DNA from 2 places in the Variovorax sp. 3319 genome. Region 1 is predicted to be linked to the other one. Evidence: predicted binding sites of a transcription regulator. Region 1 holds the regulator's gene; the other holds the start of a gene.

Region 1 (11,039 bases):
CTGATCGTGGTGTTGTCGATGTTGCTCATTGCGATGGTGCTGGGCATCGGCGCCGCGCAGGTTTCGCTGGTGGGCGAGCGAAGCGCGCGCAACGACCGTGACGCCGAGGTTGCGTTTCAGGCCGCAGAAGCCGCGCTCATCGACGCCGAACGTGACGTGCTCGGACCGAACCAGGCCGCGGCGCAGCGCCTGTGTGTTTTCAACAGCAGGGATGTCTCTGCTTTCGCTGCGGGGTGCGGCGGCACGGGCATACGCCAGGGGCTGTGCGCCCAGGCCGGGGAGGGCGCAGAGCCGGTCTGGATGACTGCCGATTTCGGGCCGGACAGCGCGACCTCGGTCGCCTACGGCACCTTCACCGGGCACACCTATGCCACGGCCAGTGCGGCCGCCGGTGTTCGCGGCGGTGCATTGTCCGCGCGTGCGCCGCGCTACATGGTGGAAGCGGTTCGCAATCTTGGCGGGTGGCAGTCCAGCCAGTTGCAAAGCGCCAGTGCGCGAAATGCCTCGTATCTCTTTCGCGTCACAGCCATCGGCTATGGCGTGCGGGACGAGACGCAGGTGGTGCTGCAAACCAGTTTGCACAAGCCGGCCGCCAGCCCTGGTTGCCCCTCCTGACTGTCTCCTTTTTTTGCTGAAACGGAATTCGAATGCGTTCTCCTGAAAGCCGCGCGCTCTCGACGGCAGCTGTTGCCGCATTGGTGCTCTGCATCGGCTCGTCGGCGTTCGCGGCCGAGCCCGGCATTGCGCCGGCTATCGAACTGCCGAGCGAGCCGCTGTCTTCGATGGCATCGCGCGTCGACCCGAACCTGGTGCTCGACCTTGCGCTGGAGGTGTCGAATACGGGCGCGGCCTATCGCGAGAGCTTCGACCGGAAGAAGATTTACCGGGGCTACTGGGATCCGCTCGCCTGCTACGGCTATGCCGCAGCCGACGGGTATTTCAAGCGCCTGGCCCCTGCGACCCGACTTGCGGGCGGCGAGATTGCGTGCACGAATCAGTGGAGCGGCAACCTGTTGAACTGGGCCGCAACATCCACCGTCGACGTGCTGAGGCTTGCCTTGACGGGCGGAGATCGGGTGGTGGACGAAGTCGACCGTACCGTGCTGCAACGTGCGGTGCTTCAAGAAGATTTCTACCGCAGCAGCCATTTTCCCGACAAGGTGGTGACCGGCAACCTGGACAAGCTCACACCTCTCGTTGCGGGCAGCAGCAATGGATTGCGTGCAGCGGGCACGCTCCACTTCAATCATTGCTTCGATCGCATGTTCGTTGGGCCGAGCGCAGGCGGTAGCTGCACCAACCCCGGCGCCGGCCAGCAATACGGCCCGAGGGCCACCAGCGCTCCCTACTTCGCGCGGGTCGAGGTCTGCACTGCAGACGAAGCCGCAACACGCAGCGATCTCTGCGTCAAGTACCCGAGCGGGCGTTTCAAGCCGGCAGGAGAGATTCAGCGCTATGCGGACCGGCTTCGTTTTGCCGTGTTCGGCTATCTGCTCGAGAACGACCCCGCCCGCTATGGAGGTGTGCTGCGCGCGCCGATGAAATACGCCGGGCCGAAAAAGCTGGACGCCGGCCTCGACAGGGGTGACAACCCGCAAACCGAATGGGAGGCCAGGACGGGTATCTTCCTTCGCGATCCGGTTTCCGCGGCGCAGGGCGGCGGGTTCAGCGGCGTCATCAACTACGTGAACCGATTCGGACGCGCCGGTGCATACAAAAAGTTCGACCCCGCCGGCGAGCTCTACTACGAGTCGCTGCGCTACCTGCAGGGCAAAGTGCCCACGCGGGATGCAACGGCGGGAGTGGCAGCCGTCGATGACCCCCGCAAGGACGGGCTGCCCGTCTACAACGACTCGGAGCAATGGCGCACCGATGGACATAAGGCCTGGGACCCTGTGGGCGCCAGTTGCCGCAAGAACTATATTGTCGCAATCGGAGACCTCGAAACGCATGGCGATCGCTCCTTGCCCGGCCTGCCGGGTGGTGGCCGCAGCTTCAGCAATGCGTCGTTCGAGCCTGATGCCTCGTACTGGACCCGCTTGGTCGGCGCATTCGAAAACCGTGAGTCGCTTTCCTATACGCACCCTTCGGGCAAGTCCGGCCTTGCGACAACCGGCAACCGCGGCCCCCTGGCCTTCAACTACAAGGGCGGAGCGCAACTGACGGCAAGCACCATCGCAGGTGCGGAAACAGGCGCCGACAACGGCTCCTTCGGCATGGCGGGCCTGGCTTACTGGGCCAACACGCAGAAGATTCGTTCAGACTACCCGGACGTGCGGGTCCAGACTTTCGGCATCGACCTGGACGCAGGGGGGCAAGGGTCTGTGCGGCAGGCCCAGCGCGGCAGTTCGCTCTATCTCGCTTCGAAGTACGGCGGCTTTGCCGACAGCAATGCAGACGGCAATCCATTCAGGACATCGGGCAGCACAGGTCGCCCCGACGTGGCAGGCAATTCCGAATGGGCCGACGGCATCGACGACGACGGCCAGCCCAAGCCATCCAACTATTTCCTGGCAGGCGAGCCACGGCAATTGCTCGGCGCGGTTCACCGGATTTTCGAGTCGGCGGCGGCGCCGCAGGGAGGGCGCACGACGGACGCGGCCATTTCGTCGGATCGCATCGGGCAAGCCGGCACCAGCCTTTATGTGTCGCAGTTCAGCGGACACCGCTGGTCGGGCACGTTGCTGTCATATTCGCTTGCGTACAACGCGGCCTCGGGCGCCGTGCACCAAGCCGACGAGCCCGCCTGGGACGCAGGGGCCTTGTTGACCGGCAGTGCGTCGGCTCAGCCGGCAGTTGCGCCACGCGATCCTTCGAGCCGGAACATCGTCACTCTGTCGTCGGCCGGCAGGGGCACGCCCTTTCGTTGGGACGCACTCGACAGCGTTCTGCGAAGCCACCTGAACTCCACGCCTTATGCGGTGCCGGCGGCATCCGATGCGCTGGGCATCGATCGGATGGCGTATTTGCGTGGCGACCGGCGCAAGGAATTGTCGGCGCCCGGCGGTATGTTCCGGGTGCGCGACTCGGTCATGGGAGACGTCGCCAATTCGAATCCGCTGTTCGTCGGCCCGCCGAGCTCCCAGGCGCAAGGCGACGACTACGCCCGGTTTGCCGAAGCACACAAAGCGCGGTCAAGCGCCGTCTATGTCGGCGCGAACGACGGCATGCTGCATGCGTTCTCAGTCGCCACCGGGAGCGAACTCTTCGCCTACGTTCCACGCGCGCTGTTCGCAAAGCTCGGGGGCTACACCTCGCCCGACTATGTGCATCAGGCGTATGTAGACGGGTCGCCTGCCGCAGCGAACGCGCGCATGGCCGACGGCACATGGAAGACCTTGCTGGTTTCCGGAATGGGCGCCGGAGCAACCGGCGTTTTCGCGCTCGATGTTTCGGACCCCGCCGCGTTTTCAGCTGACAAGGCGCTGTGGGAGTTCACGGGGCTCGACGACGAGGACATGGGCCATGTGCTCCAGGCTCCGCGCATCATGAAGTTCCGCATTTCCGCGCCAACACGTACCGCGGCTGCGGCCTACGCCTGGTTCGCCGTGGTTCCTTCGGGCTTCAACAACGCCAATCCGGACAGGCGCGGAGCGCTGTTCCTGCTGTCGCTCGACAGGGCCGCCGGCGTTGCATGGAAGCGCGGTGTCAACTATCACAAGATAGTGCTGCCGGTTCCCGCGGACAAAACCATGGTGAATGCCCTTGGCACGCCCGGTGACTATGCGGCGTCGGATGGATGGGTGCGCTGGATGTACGCCGGCGACACGCAAGGCAACTTGTGGAAGTTCGACTTCACCGGCCAAGCGCCGTGGACCGAGGACAACGCACTCGCCCTGAAAGGGTTGCCGCTCATGGTCGCAATGTCGCCCGGCGCAAGTGCAAGGCGGCAACCCATCACCGTGGCGCCCGAGGTGGGAGCGGGGCCGAACGGAGGCGCGATCGTGCTGTTCGGCACCGGAAAATTCGTGAGCGCCGAAGATATTGGCAGCTCCAGCCGTGCCGTGCAAACGCTTTATGGCGTGTACGACTCCGGCACGGCCATTCCCCCGCACGAAACCCGCACGCAGCTTCAGGCGCGCAGCGCCGCCGCTGTTGCCGGCGAGGCATTGCCGGCCGTCGTGGGTGAGCCCTTCGTTTACGGTGCCAGCAACGGCGGGGTGGCAAGTCGCCGTGGCTGGTATTTCGATCTTCCCGGGTCGCTCGAGTCGGGCGAGCGGCAGGTAACCCGGCTGGCGCTTGGCGATGGCTATCTGTTCTTCAACACGTTGATCCCTGGTGGCGATGCATGCGGCGCCAGCGCCGGCGGCCGCAGCTGCGCGGTCAACGCAATGACCGGGCTTTCGAAGGGCGGGACCTGTGTGCCGTCGACGGGGGGGCCGTTGTCTTCGCCATTGCTGGCTGAACTTGGGGAGGGTGCCTATGCGCCGCCCGATGCGTTCGGGCGCCGATCGGCAACAAAGAAGCTCTCGGTGGTCAACGTCGGTTCGCGCGGCTCGGCTGCAGCTGGCATTTCTACCGTGCAGCCGGTGGAGGGCGGCCAGGTTTCGCAAGTGGCGGGGCGCCTGAACTGGCGCCAGATCATGGACTTTCAGGGAGCGAAGCCATGAAGGCCGCCAAGGCAGCGAGTGGCGCGGCAAGTCGCACTCACGGCTTCACCCTGATCGAAGTGATGATGGTGGTCGCAATCCTCGCCATCCTGGCTGCAACGTCGTATCCGTCCTATCTGGGGTTCATGCGCAAGGGGTGGCGCACCGAAGCCCGCTCGGCCCTTCTGCAACAGATGCAGCAGCAAGAGCGGCAGTACACCATGACGGGGCAGTACAAGCGCTACGAAGGCGGGTCTGGCGAGGGAGGTGCGGCCGGCAAGTACCTCGTCGAAAGCGGCAATTGCGAGGGGCAGGGCACCATCGACCGCTGCATCAGGCTGACTGCAACGCCCAAGTCGGGCTACTCCGATGCCGAGGTCGGAGCGCTCTGGATCGACAGCATGGGCGACAAGGGCTGCAACGGCACGGCGGGGGCCGGGTGCTGGCAGTGAACCGCGGCCGGAGATGGTCAAAGGGCATGGCTGGTGCGCCGGGCGGCTTCACGATGATCGAGTTGATGGCGGTGTTGGCCATCATGGCAATCCTTGGCTCGCTCGGCATTCCTGCTTTTCGCAGCTTGCTGCTCAACCAGCGGCTTGCCGCGGCTTCCAATGGTTTCGTCGTTGCGCTGAGCCTTGCTCGAACCGAGGCAATCCAGCGGTCGCAGAAAGTCCATGTGGGCGCGCTCGACGGAAGCAACTGGTCAAGCGGCTGGGCCGTGCAGGCCGGCCCCGACGGCACAATGCAAACGCTGCGCAAGTTCGAAAAGCTTCCGAACGGCGTCAGCGTCGACACAGAACTCGGAGACGGATTCGTGCGCGGGCTGGACTACGACAGCAACGGCTTTTCGCGCCGGGTTGGCGGCGCGGGCTTTGGCGCCGGGTGCCTCACGCTGAAAGCCGAGTCGGGCCGCAGGGCATCGGTCGTGGTGTCGGCATCGGGCCGCGCCAGGGTGTGCAACCCGGATGTCCGGGGCGATTGCGGGAGCGGCGCTTGCGGCAACGGCGGCAAATGAGCAGGCACCGGGGCTTGCTCAAATATCCCGCAACAACTGCCTGAACTCGTCGACGTCCTCGAAGCTGCGGTACACCGAAGCAAAGCGCACGTAAGCCACTTTGTCGAGCTTCTTGAGCTCGCGCATCACAAGCTCGCCGACCTTGGTCGAATCGATTTCGCGCAGGCCGCTGGCCAGCAGCTTCTGCTCGATGCGCAGCAGGGCGTTGTCGATCTGTTCGATGCTCACCGGCCGCTTGCGCAGCGCCAGCATCATCGAGGCCCGTACCTTGGTCGAGTCGAAGTCGGCGCGGCTACCGTCCTTCTTCACGACAACCGGAAAGTTGACGTCCGGCCGCTCGTAGGTTGTAAAGCGCTTGTCGCAGGCGCTGCACTGGCGGCGCCTGCGCACGAAGTCGGCGTCCTCCGAAACGCGGGTCTCGACGACCTGCGTTTCAAGATGACCGCAAAAAGGGCATTTCATGCGGCCAGGTCTTGCGGACGATCAGCGGTAGACAGGAAAACGGCTCGTGAGCGCGTGAACCTTGGCGCGCACCGCGTCGATGTTGGCAGCGTCGCGTGGGTTCTCGAGCACGTCGGCGACGAGGTTTGCCGTGATGCGGGCCTCTTCGTCCTTGAAGCCGCGCGTGGTCATGGCGGGGGTGCCAATGCGCACGCCGCTCGTCACCATCGGCTTTTCAGGGTCGTTGGGAATCGCGTTCTTGTTGATCGTCATGTGCGCGGCACCCAGCACGGCTTCTGCTTCCTTGCCGGTAATGCCCTTGGAGCGCAGGTCGACCAGCATCACGTGGCTTTCGGTGCGCCCGCTCACGATGCGCAGGCCGCGCTCGGTGAGGGTGTCGGCCACGATCTGTGCATTCTTGACCACTTGCTGCTGGTAGGCCTTGAACTCGGGCGTCATGGCTTCCTTGAACGCAACGGCCTTGGCGGCAATCACGTGCATCAGCGGGCCGCCTTGCAGGCCCGGGAAGATGGCGCTGTTGATTGCTTTTTCGTGCTGCGACTTCATCAAGATGATGCCGCCGCGAGGGCCGCGCAGGCTCTTGTGGGTGGTGGAGGTCACCACGTCGGCGTGCGGCACGGGGTTGGGGTACACGCCCGCGGCCACAAGGCCCGCGTAGTGGGCAATGTCGACCATGAAGATTGCGCCTACGTCCTTGGCCACCTTGGCAAAGCGTTCGAAATCGATGCGAAGCGAATAGGCGGACGCGCCGGCGATGATGAGCTTGGGCATGTGCTCGTGCGCCTTGCGCTCCATCGCGTCATAGTCGATGGCTTCGTTGGCGTCCAGGCCGTAGCTCACCACGTTGAACCACTTGCCGCTCATGTTGAGGGGCATGCCGTGGGTCAGGTGGCCGCCTTCGGCCAGGCTCATGCCCATGATGGTGTCGCCGGGCTTCAGGAAGGCCAGCATCACGGCCTCGTTGGCCGATGCACCGCAATGCGGCTGCACGTTGGCCGCGTCGGCGCCAAAGATCTGCTTGATGCGGTCGATGGCCAGTTGCTCGGCCACGTCGACGTGCTCGCAGCCGCCGTAGTAGCGTTTGCCAGGGTAGCCTTCGGCGTACTTGTTGGTAAGTTGCGAGCCCTGTGCGGCCATGACGGCCGGCGAAGCGTAGTTTTCGCTTGCGATGAGCTCGATGTGGTGCTCCTGGCGCGCGTTTTCGGCCTGGATGGCAGCCCAGATTTCGGGATCGGTCTGTTCGACCAGGATGTTGCGTTGGTACATGGCAGTCCTTTGAAGACGAGGTCCTTGTTCTTCAACCAAACAAGGGCTGCCCAGGCGAACGGCTGAACGCCTGTATGGATGCCAGGCGGCACGCTTCCCAGTGGTATTCCACGTCAGCGCGTGGCACCTTTGGAGGTGCTGCGCCTATCGCCAGTCGCGTACGGAACGGAGTGTAGCTCACCCCATGGTTTCGCCCATGGGGAAGGGACTCAGGAAACCTCGGAAAGCAGTGCGACTTTTTGCGGGTCGGCTGCCGGCTCGGCGGTTTGCTCCCGCTTGGGCGTCACAGTGGTGGGAATTGGCTGGGGCCGGACGATGGGTGCCGATGGCGTTGCCATGGTTGGCGGATTGCGGCCGTTGGCCACCTGCAGCAGCCGCTCGTGCTCGGCAAGGACCTTGCCGGCATAGCCGCCGTCGTCGTCGAGATTGGCTGCGCCCACGTAGTAGCGCAGGCCGCCCTCCAGCGAGCCGGCGCGGGCGATGCATTCCTGCAGCACCTTCACGCCGACGCGCATGTTGGTCACCGGGTCGAAAGCGGTGAGCGTGCCGCCGGCGCTTTCATACTTGTCGCCATGGACGCGGGTCATGACCTGCATCAGGCCCTGTGCGCCCACGTGGCTCTGGGCGAACGGGTTGAAGCTCGATTCCACGGCCATGATGGCCAAAATGAGCGTCGGGTCGAGCTTGGTGCGCTTGCCCAGGTGGTACGCCTCCGCAACCAGCACGCTCAGCGGCTCGGCCGCAACGCGGTACTTCTTGCTGAGCCAGTAGGCTACGGCGGCCTGCTGCTTGGGAAGGTCGCCAGGGCTTGCGGCGGTGGTGCGCACGATCGCGGTGGGCTCCAGGTCTGTGGCTTCAGGCGCGGGCTTGCGCGACTGGAGCCAGCCCATGAGCTGCTCCTCGCCGGTCTGGCGAAGATCGGGCCGCGCGACGAGGGCGAGTGCCGCAAACACAATGGCCAGGCCAACCAGTGCAAACCCGTTGTGGGTGATTTCAAAAAAGCCGTCTGCCACATCGGACGCAAAGGTCCTTAGCCCGCGGGCTGTGGCATCAAACGCCTTGTTCATCGCTCTTCCTTTCTATGCGGCACCTGATCGCAGCGCCACGGGGGCGATGGACGAAGGCAGCGGCGCTTGGATTGGTACGAATCAGGCTCCGCGCGTGGAGGTGTAGGGGTGAGGGCGCGGCGACCTGATCAAGCCGGGGGAAATTCGGCAGCGGGTTCAGGGGCCCCTGCTGGGTCTGGGGCAGGCCAGGGGCAGGCGGATTCTAGCGTGGCTAAATACTCGGTCAAGTATAAGGATTTATATCCTTATGTCATTACATATTTAAACAATTCCAACTTTTTGATTCGATCTCAAGGGAAATCCCTCGGGGGTTGGGATTGCAATGCGAGCGTGGGGCGCCTAATCTGAACACGCCTGAGTTCTCAGGCGGTTTTCCGAAATCCGGTAGCCCGAGGTGCAAGTCGAGGGCTCGAACGATGGAGGATCCACGGCGGCAATCTCTTGCTGCCAGCACGGCAGGAACCATTGACTTCCGGTCGCGCGAAACGATGGCATGGGTCTTATGCCCGCCATCAAGCCCGGTAATGAGACTTTCGTCGAATTGCCGGGCTTTCTTGTTTCTGGCTTTGCTCGTCTTTGCGGCACACTCCCGCGATGGATGTAGCTTCGCTCAAACAAAACAAATGGATGCGACGTGGGATCGTCGCCTTGCTCGTTCTACTGGCCCTGTGGGCGATTGCGTGGCTCGCCGTTCCTCCCATTGCCAAGAGCCAGATCCAGAAGATCGCGAGCGAAAAACTCGGGCGGCAGGTTACCGTGGGCAAGATCGACTTCAAGCCCTGGACCCTCGAGGTTGCGCTGAACGACCTGAGCATTGCCACAGCGGACGGCAGCCGGCCCCAGGTGGCAATCAAGCGAATCTATGCCGACGCCGAACTGCAGTCGCTGTTGCGGCTCGCTCCGGTGATCGACGCGGTAACCGTCGAGTCACCCGCCATCCTCCTCACGCACCTTGCCGACGGCAAGTACGACATCGACGACATCGTCGCCAAGCTGGCGGCCGGGCCGCCGCCTGACCCCAAGGCCGAGCCGGCTCGTTTTGCGATCTACAACATATCGATCAAGGACGGCGCGGTCGACTTCGACGACCAGACCGTCAAGCGCAAGCACCAGCTGCGCGACTTCGTGCTCAATGTGCCGTTCCTGAGCAATCTGGCTTCCAAGCGCGACATCAATACCGAGCCCAAGCTCGCCTTCACCCTCAATGGCAGCAAGTTCGATTCGGCCGCGTTCACCACGCCGTTCGCCGAGAGCCGCAAAACCGACGCCCATGTGCAGTTCAAGGGGCTCGACCTGGTGCCCTACCTCGGCTACATACCCGGCGGCTTGCCCGTGAAGCTTCAGGCGGGCAGCCTGGACGCAGACCTGAAGATCGACTTTGCACAGGGCGCGACGCCCGGCCTGAAGATCACCGGCACCATCGAAGCACATGGCGCAAAGCTGGGCGACGCGCTCGGCCGTGACCTGCTTGGTTTCGAATCGCTCAAAGTGGCGCTGGCGGACGTGCGGCCGCTGGAGTCGGTTTTTCATTTGCGCGAAGTTGCTCTTTCCGCCCCCCAGCTCGCGGTCGCCCGCGACGCAAAGGGGCAGCTCAACCTGCTGGCCACCGATCCCACCACAGGGGCTGCCGAAAAAGTAGCAACTGCTCCTGCTGCCGCGGCAAGTGCCCCGGCCGGCAAGGCACCCGAAAAGCCAAAGCTCAAGGTGCAGGTCGACAAGCTTGCGCTCACCGGCGGGCGCATCGGCTGGCGCGACGAAACCGTCAAGCCCGCAGCTGCTGTCGACCTGAGCGCGCTCGGCCTCGATGTGACAGGCGTTACCTGGCCCATGGAAAAGCCGGCCCAGTTCAACGGCAGCACCGCAGTTGCCGGTGCAACGCTCAAGTTCCAGGGCAGCGCCACCGACAAGGTGGCCGATGTGCAGACCGAAGTCGACGCATTGCCGCTGTCGCTGGCGGCGCCTTATCTGGCGCAAAGCCTGGAGCCCACGCTCGACGGCAAGCTCAGCGGCCAGATCGACATTGCCTGGGCCCAGCCCGATCTCAAGTTCAAGGCCCGGCGCCTTGCCGCTGACGGCCTGGCGCTCACCCAGGCAAAGACCGCGTTGGCGAGCGTCGGCCGCTTCGAACTGGTCGATGCCGAGGTCGACATGACCAAGCACACGCTGAATGTGGCTTCGTTCACTGCCACCAACCCGAAGGTTCATATAGAACGCGACAGCGAAAAGCGCTGGATGTTCGAACGCTGGCTGAAGGCGCCCGCCGGCGGCGCGGCGGCAGAGGCCAAGGTGGCCGCGCCCAAGCCCGCAGGCAGCGGACCCGCAGCGGCACCGCCCGGCGCCAATACCAAGCCTTGGGCATTGACCATCGGCACGCTGGCGGTGGGCAACGGCACGCTCTCGTATGCGGACAAGGCCAGTGCAACGCCGGTGGCGGTCGAGATCACGGCGCTCAACCTGAACGCGCAAAAGGTCGCGCCCGAAACCAACACGGTGTCGCCCCTGCAGATTTCAGGCCGCATCGGCTCGCGACGGGCCGAGCCGGGCCGCTTCGACTACAAGGGCCAGGTGGTGCTCAAGCCGCTTTCGGCCGAGGGCCGGCTCGAAGTGGCGTCTTTTCCCGCCCATGCCTTCAAGGCCTAC
Region 2 (11,039 bases), on a different contig from region 1:
ATTTGAGTGCCGGGCCGCAGGTGTGGTCCCCGTTGTCCCCTGGAGGGGGTTGGCGACGCGCCACGAACTGCGCGAAGACGGGGGGCGAGCCTATTACACTCCTGCAATGATTTTAGCGATCCCCTCCCCACTTGCCGTGGCGCTGGGCATCGCCACCGCGGCTGCCTACGGATTTGCCGCCGCCGCGGGTGCCCGCCTGAGCCGAAAAGCCACCCAGTGGGCCTTGGGGCTCGCCTGGCTGCTGCACGCCGCGGTGCTGGCCCACGGCCTCATTGGCCGCGAGCCCAGGTTCGGCTTTGCGCCGGCTCTCTCGGTCACGGCATGGCTGGTGCTCACCGTCTACGCGGTCGAAAGCCGTATGTACCCGCAGCTGAAGGTTCGTCGGGTCTTGGCCTGGCTGGGCGCGGCCGCCGTGCTGCTGGCGGTCATGTTTCCCGGTACGCCGCTGCATGTTTCGGCGTCGCCCTGGTTGCCGCTCCACCTTGCGCTGGGCATCGCCTCGTATGGATTGTTCGGCGCCGCGGTGGTGCATGCGTGGTTGATCACGCGGGCCGAAAAACAGATTCGCCTCGCCACCGAACCGCAAGCGGGCGTGCCGCTGCTCACGCTTGAACGGCTTACCTTCCGCTTTGTCACAGCGGGCTTCGTGCTGCTTTCCGCCACATTGCTCGCGGGACTGCTGTTCAGCGAAACCCTGTACGGCGCCACCGTCCGCGCCTGGAAGTGGGATCACAAGACCGTGTTCTCGGTGCTGGCGTGGATGAGTTTTGCCGTGCTCCTGGTGGGGCGCATTCGCTTCGGCTGGCGCGGCCGCACGGCACGCCGCGTGCTGTATGCCGGCTCTGCCCTTTTGCTGCTGGCCTATGTGGGTTCGCGCTTTGTGCTCGAAGTGGTGCTGGCGCGCGGCACGGCATGAAATACCTGCTGGTTCTCGCGGTGCTGTGGGTGGCAATCTGGCTTTGGCGCAAGAACCGCCGTGAAGAAATGCGCGACGCCCAACGCGAAAAAGCAGCCCGCGCCCAGCGCCAGCCCGCCGCACCGGCGCCGCCCCAGGCAATGCTGCGCTGCGCCCATTGCGGCTTGCACCTGCCTGCAAGCGATGCGCTCGGCGGCCCGGGCGACGCGGTGTACTGCAGTGCCGCGCACCGTGAAGCCGCCGAACGCGGCTGAACGGGGTTCGCTTCCATGAGCTCGTCCCTCTGGTCGCGCGCCGAGGCCATCACCACCGACTGGGACGTGCTCGAACCGGGCCGAAGCGAAAGCGCTGCGCTGCTGCGGCTATGGCGCGGCTTCATGGCGGCGCGCTGCTTCGTGGCACTGGTACTTGTGCTGCTGCAGGGCGTGGCCCTGGCACTCGGCCAGACGATGCAGCCGCTGGCCATTGCGCTTTCGGCGGGTTACCTGGCCGCCAGCTGGCTGGGTGCGCGCTACGCGCATTTCACGCCGCCCATCCGCGGCTTTGCGGCGCTGTGGTTCGTCACCATCGGCGTCGACCTGGGCACCTTCACTGCGCTCCAGGTGCTGCAGGGCGGCAATATCAACTACACGCCGCTGTTCGCACTGCCGGTGCTCATGAGCGCGGTGCTCGGAACGGTGACAGTGGGCCTCGGCACCACGGCCACCGTCACGCTGCTGCTGCTGGCGGACGCAGGCTGGCATTGGCTTCAGCAGCCCGGCGATTCCTCCACGCGATTCGTGCAGGCGGCGCTCACCGGCACCGGCCTTTTCGTGGTGGCGCTGCTGGCGCACGAGCTCGCGCGCCGGCTGGCACGCGAAGAAGAAACGGCGCTGCGCAACCGCAGCAGCGCGCAGATGCAGGCGCAGGTGAACGACCTGGTGATCGAAACGCTGAGCGAGGGCGTGCTGGTGATCGACGCGGAAGGCATGGTGTATGCGGCCAATCCGGCAGCCGATGCCATCCTGGGCCAAGGCCTGGCAAAGCTCCCTCTTCCGTTCGCATTGCACACGCAGCCCGCATGGCACGCGCTTGCTGCGCTGGCGCGCCAGACCTTCGCGCGCCGCGCACCGCAGTCCGAAGAAATCCCGGTGGCGCAAGCGCGGGGGGCGGCGCGCGAAGTGCGGGTGCGCACGCGGCTCACGCCCACCAGCGACCAGCGCGTGGACAGCCTGTGCGTGATGTTCCTGCAAGACCTGCGCGAAATAGAGGCCCGCATCCGCACCGAAAAGCTGGCGGCAATGGGCCGCATGTCGGCCGCGGTGGCGCACGAAATCCGCAATCCGCTGGCCGCCATCACGCAGGCCAGCGCACTGCTCAACGAAGACCTGACCGACCCGGCGCACCGCAAGCTGACCAGCATGGTGCAGCACAACGCACAGCGGCTCGCGCGCATCGTGGACGACGTGCTCGACGTTTCGCGGGCACGCCAGCAACGCGTGCTTTCGCTCGGCGAACAGGTCGCGCTCGACCCCGCGGTGCGCGCGCTCGCCGAAGAGTGGGTGCGCCAGACGCAGCGCCAGGGCGTCCTGATCACGCTCGATGCCGCCGAGAGCGAAGTGCGCTTCGACGTCGAGCACCTGCGCCGCCTGCTCGTGAACCTGCTGGACAACGCGGCGCGCTATGCCGGCAAGCGCGAGGGCTCCATCCAGGTCGTCACCACCATGCAGCGCGGCAGCTCAGCCCGCCCGAGCCTGCAAGTGTGGAGCGACGGCGCACCCCTGGAACCGGCGGTGCAGCGCCATTTGTTCGAGCCGTTCTTCTCGTCCGAAAGCCGATCGAGCGGGCTCGGCCTGTTCTTGTGCCGCGAACTGTGCAGGCGGCATGGCGCCACCATCGGCTACGAGCGCCGGGCGCTTGTGGCGGGCGGCCCCGAGGGCAACGAATTCTTCGTGAGCTTCGCCCCCAGCGAAAACCGGCTGACACAATAGCGCCGTGAGCACTCCCACCCCTCCTTCCCTGCAGCGCCCGGCCAACATCCTCGTCATCGACGACGAACCCGACCTGCGCACGCTCTACGAACTCACGCTGCTGCGCGAAGGCTACCGCGTGGAAGCCGCAGGCAGCGTTTCGGAAGCCTGGGAGCACCTGGAAGCCGGCCAATTCGATGCGGTGATTACAGACATGCGGCTGCCTGACGGCCAAGGCATGGAAATCATCCACCGCATACAGAAAGACCAGCGCACCGAACGCTGCGTGGTGATGACGGCCTACGGTTCCGCCGAGAACGCGGTCGAGGCGCTGAAGGCCGGCGCCTTCGACTACCTGACCAAGCCTGTCGACCTGAAGCAGTTTCGTGCCGTGGTCGCATCGGCCGTGCAAGCACAGCAGGCCGTGCCAGCCAAGGCCACGAAAGCGGCACCGGTGGCGCAGGGCGAACGTGCCGGCGACACGCTTGCCGTTCCAGGCGGCGGCACGGCGGCGCTTGAACGGCTGGTGGGCAACTCGGAGCCGATGCGCCTGGTCAAGTCGCGCATCGCCAAGGTTGCGCGGGGCATGGCGCCCGTGCTGGTGCGCGGCGAATCGGGCACCGGCAAAGAGTTGGTGGCACGCGCCGTGCACGCCTGCAGCCAGCGCAGCGACGGCCCCTTCGTCGCGGTCAACTGCGGCGCAATTCCGGAGAACCTTCTCGAGGCCGAATTCTTCGGTGCGCGCAAGGGCTCGTACACCGGCTCGTCGCAAGACCGTGACGGCTACTTCCAGGCCGCGCGCGGCGGCACACTGTTTCTCGACGAGATCGGCGACCTCCCGCTGGCAATGCAGTCCAAGCTGCTGCGCGCAATCCAGGAGCGCAGCGTGCGCTCCATCGGCTCTACGCAGGAAGACGCTGTGGACGTGCGCATCGTGAGCGCCACCCACAAGGACCTGCACGCAGAAGTCAACGCCGGCCGCTTCCGCCAGGATCTTTTTTACCGGCTCAACGTGATCGAAATTGCAGTGCCCGCGCTACGCGACCGGCGCGAAGACCTGCCGGCGCTTTGCGCCGCGTTGCTTGCGCGCATCGCCCATGACGGCGGACTGCCGGTGCCGCATCTTTCCGCCGAGCTGCTGCAACGTCTTGCGCAGCATCCGCTTCACGGCAACGTGCGCGAACTCGAGAACCTGCTGCACCGCGCAGTGGCGCTCAACGACGGCGACGAATTGCACCTGGACCTGATGGGAGGCGGACAGCCGGCCGTTCCGGGCCTTGCGGCTTCGGTGCCGTCGGCTTCTTCTGCTGCTGCACCTGTGTCGTCGCCGTCCTCAACGCCATCCGACGATGGTGGCGATCCGCTCGCGGTCGCGGCTCCGCCCCCCACGACGTTGGTGGAGCCCAAGACCGCGCCGCCGCCCTTGCCGTCCGACCTGCAGGCCTACCTCGACCAGCAGGAGCGCGAAATCCTTGTGCGCGCGCTGCATGAAAGCGGCTTCAACCGCACCGCGGCCGCCGCGCGGCTCGGCATGAGCCTGCGCCAGATTCGCTATCGCATCGCACGGCTGGGCATCACCACGCCCAATGGCGACGAAGGCACCGCGAGCAATGCCGACGACTGAAGCAACGCTGACGAACGCAAGCGGCGACGAGGGCCTCTGGCGCGCCGGCTGGTATCGCTTTGCAAAGGCCTTGCCCTCGCCGAATTTCGGATCGCGGCCCGCGGGTGCCCAGACCGATCTGATCGTGCTGCACTCCATCAGTTTGCCGCCCGGCGAATATGGCGGCCATGCAGTGCAGCAACTCTTCACCAATCAGCTCGACTGGAACGCGCACCCCTACTTCCAATCCATTCGCGGGCTCGAGGTTTCCTCGCATTTCTATGTGCGGCGCAACGGCGAACTCTGGCAGTTCGTGAGTTGCGACGACCGCGCCTGGCATGCCGGCAGGTCATGCTGGCGGGGCCGCGAAAACTGCAACGACGACTCGATCGGAATTGAACTCGAAGGCTTGGAAGGCCTGACCTTCGACGAGGCGCAATACGAAACGCTGGCCAGCCTTTGCGCGGCGATTGCGCAGCACTACGCCATCGCGCACATCGCGGGCCACGAGCACATTGCGCCGGGCCGCAAACAGGATCCAGGTGCGGGCTTCGATTGGCAATTGCTGCGCGGCCAACTCGGCTGGAGTCCGCGAATGTTCCCCGATCAGGTGCTGCAGCGCTAATTTTTTTAATCGGTCGGCGGCATGCGATGCGGCGTTCTTGCGCCGCAGCAATCTCTAAAATCTGGAGCGTGCCTCCAGCAACCATGCGCCTTGCAAGCCCAAATCCGCTTGCAAGCCACAGCCCGCGCGGGTTGCGCGACCATAGGCCAGTATTCATGGGGCATCGCTGGCCGAGTGCGGCGCCCAAACAAATACGCCACTGTGTTGAATCTCTCAAAAAACACTACATCTAGTGGTTGTAGACGCTTCACACCCTAGATATAGTGTCCTCCGTCCGGTCATGAAGTACCGGCGCGACGCCAGCCAAGCGTTGCCACCCAACAAGAATTGCCATACCGAGAGGAAGCGAATGCAAACAGCCCTGAACACCCCATCGACCCCGCGTACCGTTCCCTCGACGCCACAGCAGCAGCAACGAGACACTGCTGGCTCGCCCACCGGTCAGAACCTCGCGCACTACCAGATCATCCGCCGCAACGGCGCCGTGGTTCCCTTCGAACCCAACAAGATCGCCATCGCGATGATGAAAGCTTTCCTGGCGGTGCATGGCACCCAGGGCGCAGCATCGGCGAGCGTGCGTGAAACGGTCGACGCCCTCACGCAAGGCGTGATCCGCGCCATGGTCCGCTCGCGTCCGGGCGGCGGCACCTTCCACATCGAAGACGTGCAAGACCAGGTCGAGCTCGGCCTGATGCGCGGCGGCCACCACGAAATTGCGCGCGCCTATGTGCTGTACCGCGAACGCCGGACGCAAGAGCGCTCCAAGCAAGGCACGCAAGAAGCGCCGGCCGCGCCGCTGCTGCACGTGCTGGACGGCGGCGAGCGCGTGGCGCTCGACCTGAACGAACTCAAGGGCCTGATCGAATCTGCTTGCGAAGGCCTGGGCGACAGCATCAGCGCCGCACCGATCGTCGCCGAGACGATGCGCAACCTGTACGACGGCGTGCCCCTCGACGAGGTGTACAAGGCCTCCATCCTGGCCGCCCGCACGCTCATCGAGAAGGACCCCGACTACACCTTCGCCACCGCCCGCCTCCTGCTGCACACGATCTTCAAGGAAATCATCGGCCGCGAAGTCATGCCCGCCGAGCGCGCGCAAACCTACGCCGACTACTTTCCGCAGTTCATCAAGAAGGGTGTCGAGAACGAACTCCTCGACGAAAAGCTGCTGCAGTACGACCTGCCCCGCCTGGGCGCGGCGCTCAAGGCCGAGCGCGACAACCAGTTCGACTACCTCGGCCTGCAAACGCTCTACGACCGCTACTTCCTGCACGTGCGCAAGTCGCGCATCGAGCTGCCGCAGGCTTTCTTCATGCGCGTGGCCATGGGCCTGTCGCTGAACGAAATCGACCGCGAAGCCCGCGCCATCGAGTTCTACGAAGTGCTGTCGTCGTTCGACTTCATGTCGAGCACGCCCACCCTCTTCAACGCCGGCACGCTGCGCTCGCAGCTGTCCAGCTGCTACCTGACCACCGTGCCCGACGACCTGGACGGCATCTACGAGTCGATCAAGGAAAACGCGCTGCTCTCCAAGTTTGCTGGCGGCCTGGGCAACGACTGGACCCGCGTGCGCGCACTGGGCAGCCACATCAAGGGCACCAACGGCGAATCGCAGGGCGTGGTGCCGTTCCTCAAGGTGGTGAACGACACCGCCGTGGCGGTGAACCAGGGCGGGAAGCGCAAGGGCGCCGTCTGCACGTACCTTGAAACCTGGCACCTCGACATCGAGGAGTTCCTGGAACTGCGCAAGAACACCGGCGACGACCGCCGCCGCACGCACGACATGAACACGGCCAACTGGATTCCCGACCTCTTCATGCGCCGCGTGATGGAAAAGGGTACCTGGACGCTGTTCTCGCCGTCGAACGTGCCCGACCTGCACGACCTGTTCGGCGCCGACTTCGAAAAGGCCTACGTCGCCTACGAAGAAAAGGCAGCCCGCGGCGAGATCAAGCCCGCCCGCACCATCCAGGCGTCGGACCTGTGGCGCAAGATGCTCACGATGCTGTTCGAAACCGGCCATCCCTGGATCACGTTCAAGGACGCCTGCAACGTGCGCTCGCCGCAGCAGCACGCCGGCGTGGTTCACTCGTCGAACCTGTGCACCGAAATCACGCTGAACACCAGCGACACCGAAACCGCCGTCTGCAACCTGGGTTCCGTGAACCTGCTGCAGCACCTGAAGGACGGCAAGGTCGACCAGGAAAAGCTCAAGAAGACAATCTCGACCGCGATGCGCATGCTCGACAACGTGATCGACATCAACTACTACGCCGTGAAGAAGGCGCGCGACTCCAACCTGCGTCACCGTCCGGTCGGACTGGGCCTGATGGGCTTCCAGGACGCGCTGTACGAACTGCGCATTCCCTACGCCTCGCAAGAGGCCGTCCAGTTTGCCGACGAGTCGATGGAAGCCATCTGCTACCACGCCTACTGGGCTTCGACCGAACTGGCCAAGGAACGCGGCAAGTACTCGAGCTACAAGGGCTCGCTGTGGGACAAGGGCATCCTGCCGATCGACACGCTCGACCTGCTTGAAAAGGCACGCGGCGGCTACGTCGAGGTCGACCGCTCGGCCACCCTCGACTGGGACGCGCTGCGCCAGAAGATCAAGGCCGACGGCATGCGCAACTCCAACTGCGTGGCCATCGCCCCGACCGCAACCATCTCGAACATCATCGGCGTCGACGCCTCCATCGAGCCTTGCTTCGGCAACCTGTCGGTCAAGTCGAACCTGTCGGGCGAGTTCACCGTGATCAACCACTACCTGGTGCGCGACCTGAAGCGCCTGGGCCTGTGGGACGACGTGATGGTGATGGACCTGAAGCACTTCGACGGTTCGCTGCGTCCGATCGACCGCGTGCCGCAAGACGTGAAGGCGCTCTACGCCACCGCGTTCGAAGTGGAAACCACCTGGCTGGTCGAGGCTGCCTCGCGCCGCCAGAAGTGGATCGACCAGGCACAGTCGCTCAATATCTACATGGCCGGCGCATCGGGCAAGAAGCTCGACGACACCTACAAGCTCGCATGGCTGCGCGGCCTGAAGACCACCTACTACCTGCGCACGCAGAGCGCCACGCACGCCGAAAAATCCACCGTGCAATCGGGCCGTCTCAATGCGGTGTCGTCGGGCAGCGATGCACCTTCGGGCATGAGCGCACTCGATGCCGCAGCTGCTGCAGCAAAGGCGCAGATGAACGCGATCCCTGCAACCGACATCGCGTTCTGCGGTGTGGACGATCCGACCTGCGAAGCATGCCAATGACGCGTCGGTGAAGCGAGCGAGGTCCATGCACAACGCGCGAACCCTCAGTCGATCACGGCATTGACTGACATCGCGCGATGCATGAGAGCAACATAACAACCACATAAATGGAGCGCGACGTGAACGAGCACTTTGCAACTCACATCGTTGCTCCGATAATTGAGCATTGGATTTTTCTATGTTGACCTGGGACGAAGAAGTCAAGCCCTCCTTACCAAAGGATATGCAACAAGGATTGCAGCAACACCACGCATCGACCAGCGGCTTGCCCGCAGGCCGACCGGTGGATGCTCCGACTTCGTCGATTGCACAGCCCACTGCCCCCATCGCAGCGCAGCGCGTCAAGGCTTCCGACAAGCGCATCATCAACGGCCAGACCGACGTCAACCAGCTGGTGCCGTTCAAGTACAAGTGGGCCTGGGAAAAATACCTCGCCACTTGCGCCAACCACTGGATGCCGCAAGAAGTGAACATGACGCGCGACATCGCGTTGTGGAAAGACCCGAACGGCCTGACCGAAGACGAGCGCCGCATCGTCAAGCGCAATCTCGGCTTCTTCGTGACCGCTGACTCGCTGGCCGCCAACAACATCGTGCTGGGCACCTATCGCCACATCACGGCGCCCGAATGCCGCCAGTTCCTGCTGCGCCAGGCTTTCGAGGAAGCGATTCACACGCACGCGTACCAGTACATCGTCGAGTCGCTCGGCCTGGACGAGAGCGAGATCTTCAACGCCTACAACGAAGTGCCCTCGATCCGCGAGAAGGACCAGTTCCTGATCCCGTTCATCGATGCCATCAGCGACCCGCACTTCAAGACCGGCACGCACGAAACCGACCAGACGCTGCTCAAGTCGCTCATCGTGTTCGCCTGCCTGATGGAAGGCCTCTTCTTCTACGTCGGCTTCACGCAAATCCTTGCACTGGGCCGCCAGAACAAGATGACCGGCGCCGCCGAGCAGTACCAGTACATCCTGCGCGACGAGTCGATGCACTGCAATTTCGGCATCGACCTCATCAACCAGCTCAAGCTCGAGAACCCCGGCCTCTGGACCAACGAGTTCAAGGCCGAGATCAAGGCCCTCTTCATGAAGGCCGTCGAGCTCGAATACAAATACGCCGAAGACACCATGCCGCGCGGTGTGCTCGGCATGAACGCCTCCATGTTCAAGGGCTACCTGCGCTACATTGCCAACCGGCGTGCACAGCAGATCGGCCTCGAAACGCTCTTCCCGAACGAAGAAAACCCGTTCCCCTGGATGAGCGAAATGATTGACCTGAAGAAAGAGCGCAATTTCTTCGAGACCCGCGTGATCGAGTACCAGTCGGGTGGCGCGCTCTCCTGGGATTGAATCTTTCCGATAAGAATTAATGAATTCAAGAATTGCCCTTGCCACCGATCGCGCCGAAGAGCGCGGCATGGACGAGGGCTCAGGTGTTCATGGTGCTGGAGCACAGATTCCAACGCCATGAATCGCTTTGCGCTACCAACGTGCGCGGAGTGCTTCAATAGGTTGATTTTTTCAACTTGATCAAGGAGAAATAGAAATGGCAACTGCAAAGAAAGCGCCGGCTAAGAAAGCCGCTGCAAAGAAGGCTCCGGCAAAGAAGGTCGCGGCCGCTAAGAAGGCTCCCGCCAAGAAGGTAGCTGCGAAGAAGGCTCCGGCCAAGAAGGTAGCCGCCAAGAAGGCGCCTGCGAAGAAGGTAGCCGCCAAGAAGGCAGCTCCGGCAAAGAAGGCCGCTGCCAAGAAGGCTCCGGCAAAGAAGGCCGCAGCGAAGAAGGCTCCTGCCAAGAAGGCGGCGGCGAAGAAGGCTCCGGCGAAGAAGGCCGCTGCCAAGAAGGCCCCTGCGAAGAAGGCTGCCGCCAAGAAGGCTCCTGCCAAAAAGGCTCCTGCCAAAAAGGCTGCGGCCAAGAAAGCCGCGAAAAAGCCTGCTGCCAAGCCTGCTGCTGCTGCCAAGAAGCCTGCTGCAAAGAAGGCCGCAAAGGCAGCGCCTGCCGCAGCGCCTGCTGCGCAAACGACGTTGAACCCGCAGGCAGCCTGGCCGTTTCCGACGGCCAGCAAGCCCTGAGCTTCTCAGCGGCCTTGACGGCAAAAAGCCCGGCACCTCACGGTGTCGGGCTTTTTTCATGCGCGCCGCCTACGGAGGCGGCATGCAAATGCTCAGAGGCCCAGCGCCTTCTTGTCGATCTGGTAGTTTTGCGGTCCGCGCTGTGCAATCTTGAGCGCACCGATACGGTTGCCCAGAGCCGCGCACTGCGCGAGCGGCCAATCCTTCTCAAGACCAAACAACAGCCCGCCGCGCCATGCATCGCCGCAGCCGGTGGGTTCGACCACCGCGGTCGGCGTCACGCCCGGCACGTGTTCGCGCTCGCCGTCGGTCCACACCTCGCAGCCTTCCGCTGCTAATGTGACCACCAGGCCGCGCACCCGCTTCGAGATTTCGGCCAGGCTCCAGCCGGTGCGCTGCGAAAGCATCTTTCCTTCGTAGTCGTTGACGACCACCCAACTCGCCAGATCGATGAAGTGCTTGAGCGCCTCGCCGTCGAACATCGGCAGGCCCTGGCCCGGATCGAATACGAACGGAATGCCGGCGGCGGCAAACTGCTCCGCATGCTGCAGCATTGCCTCGCGGCCATCTGGCGCGATGATGCCGATGCGGATGTCTTCGCGCGCGGCGATC

The links. The regulator NrdR, encoded in region 1, represses ribonucleotide reductase genes. The targets are predictions, from matches to a motif close to CACNANATNTNGTG.
Region 2: the regulator NrdR is predicted to act here: its motif matches at 5,315-5,328, upstream of J2X67_RS14640 (ribonucleoside-diphosphate reductase subunit alpha).

Annotation. Positions count from the first base shown of each region.
Region 1 covers NZ_JAVDUZ010000003.1:445,638-456,676, forward strand. The annotation lists gene J2X67_RS09215 (PilX N-terminal domain-containing pilus assembly protein) at 1-615, shown strand, start outside; gene J2X67_RS09220 (PilC/PilY family type IV pilus protein) at 648-4,610, shown strand; gene J2X67_RS09225 (type IV pilin protein) at 4,607-5,041, shown strand; gene J2X67_RS09230 (GspH/FimT family pseudopilin) at 5,068-5,604, shown strand; gene nrdR (transcriptional regulator NrdR) at 5,623-6,066, opposite strand; gene glyA (serine hydroxymethyltransferase) at 6,088-7,332, opposite strand; ZMP/ZTP riboswitch at 7,374-7,500, opposite strand; gene J2X67_RS09245 (lytic transglycosylase domain-containing protein) at 7,542-8,399, opposite strand; gene J2X67_RS09250 (DUF748 domain-containing protein) at 8,994-11,039, shown strand, end outside.
Region 2 covers NZ_JAVDUZ010000006.1:272,043-283,081, reverse strand. The annotation lists gene J2X67_RS14665 (cytochrome c biogenesis protein CcsA) at 107-916, shown strand; gene J2X67_RS14660 (PP0621 family protein) at 913-1,170, shown strand; gene J2X67_RS14655 (ATP-binding protein) at 1,186-2,886, shown strand; gene J2X67_RS14650 (sigma-54-dependent transcriptional regulator) at 2,891-4,489, shown strand; gene ampD (1,6-anhydro-N-acetylmuramyl-L-alanine amidase AmpD) at 4,476-5,093, shown strand; gene J2X67_RS14640 (ribonucleoside-diphosphate reductase subunit alpha) at 5,443-8,358, shown strand; gene J2X67_RS14635 (ribonucleotide-diphosphate reductase subunit beta) at 8,537-9,709, shown strand; gene J2X67_RS14630 (histone H1-like DNA-binding protein) at 9,906-10,427, shown strand; gene J2X67_RS14625 (carbohydrate kinase family protein) at 10,520-11,039, opposite strand, start outside.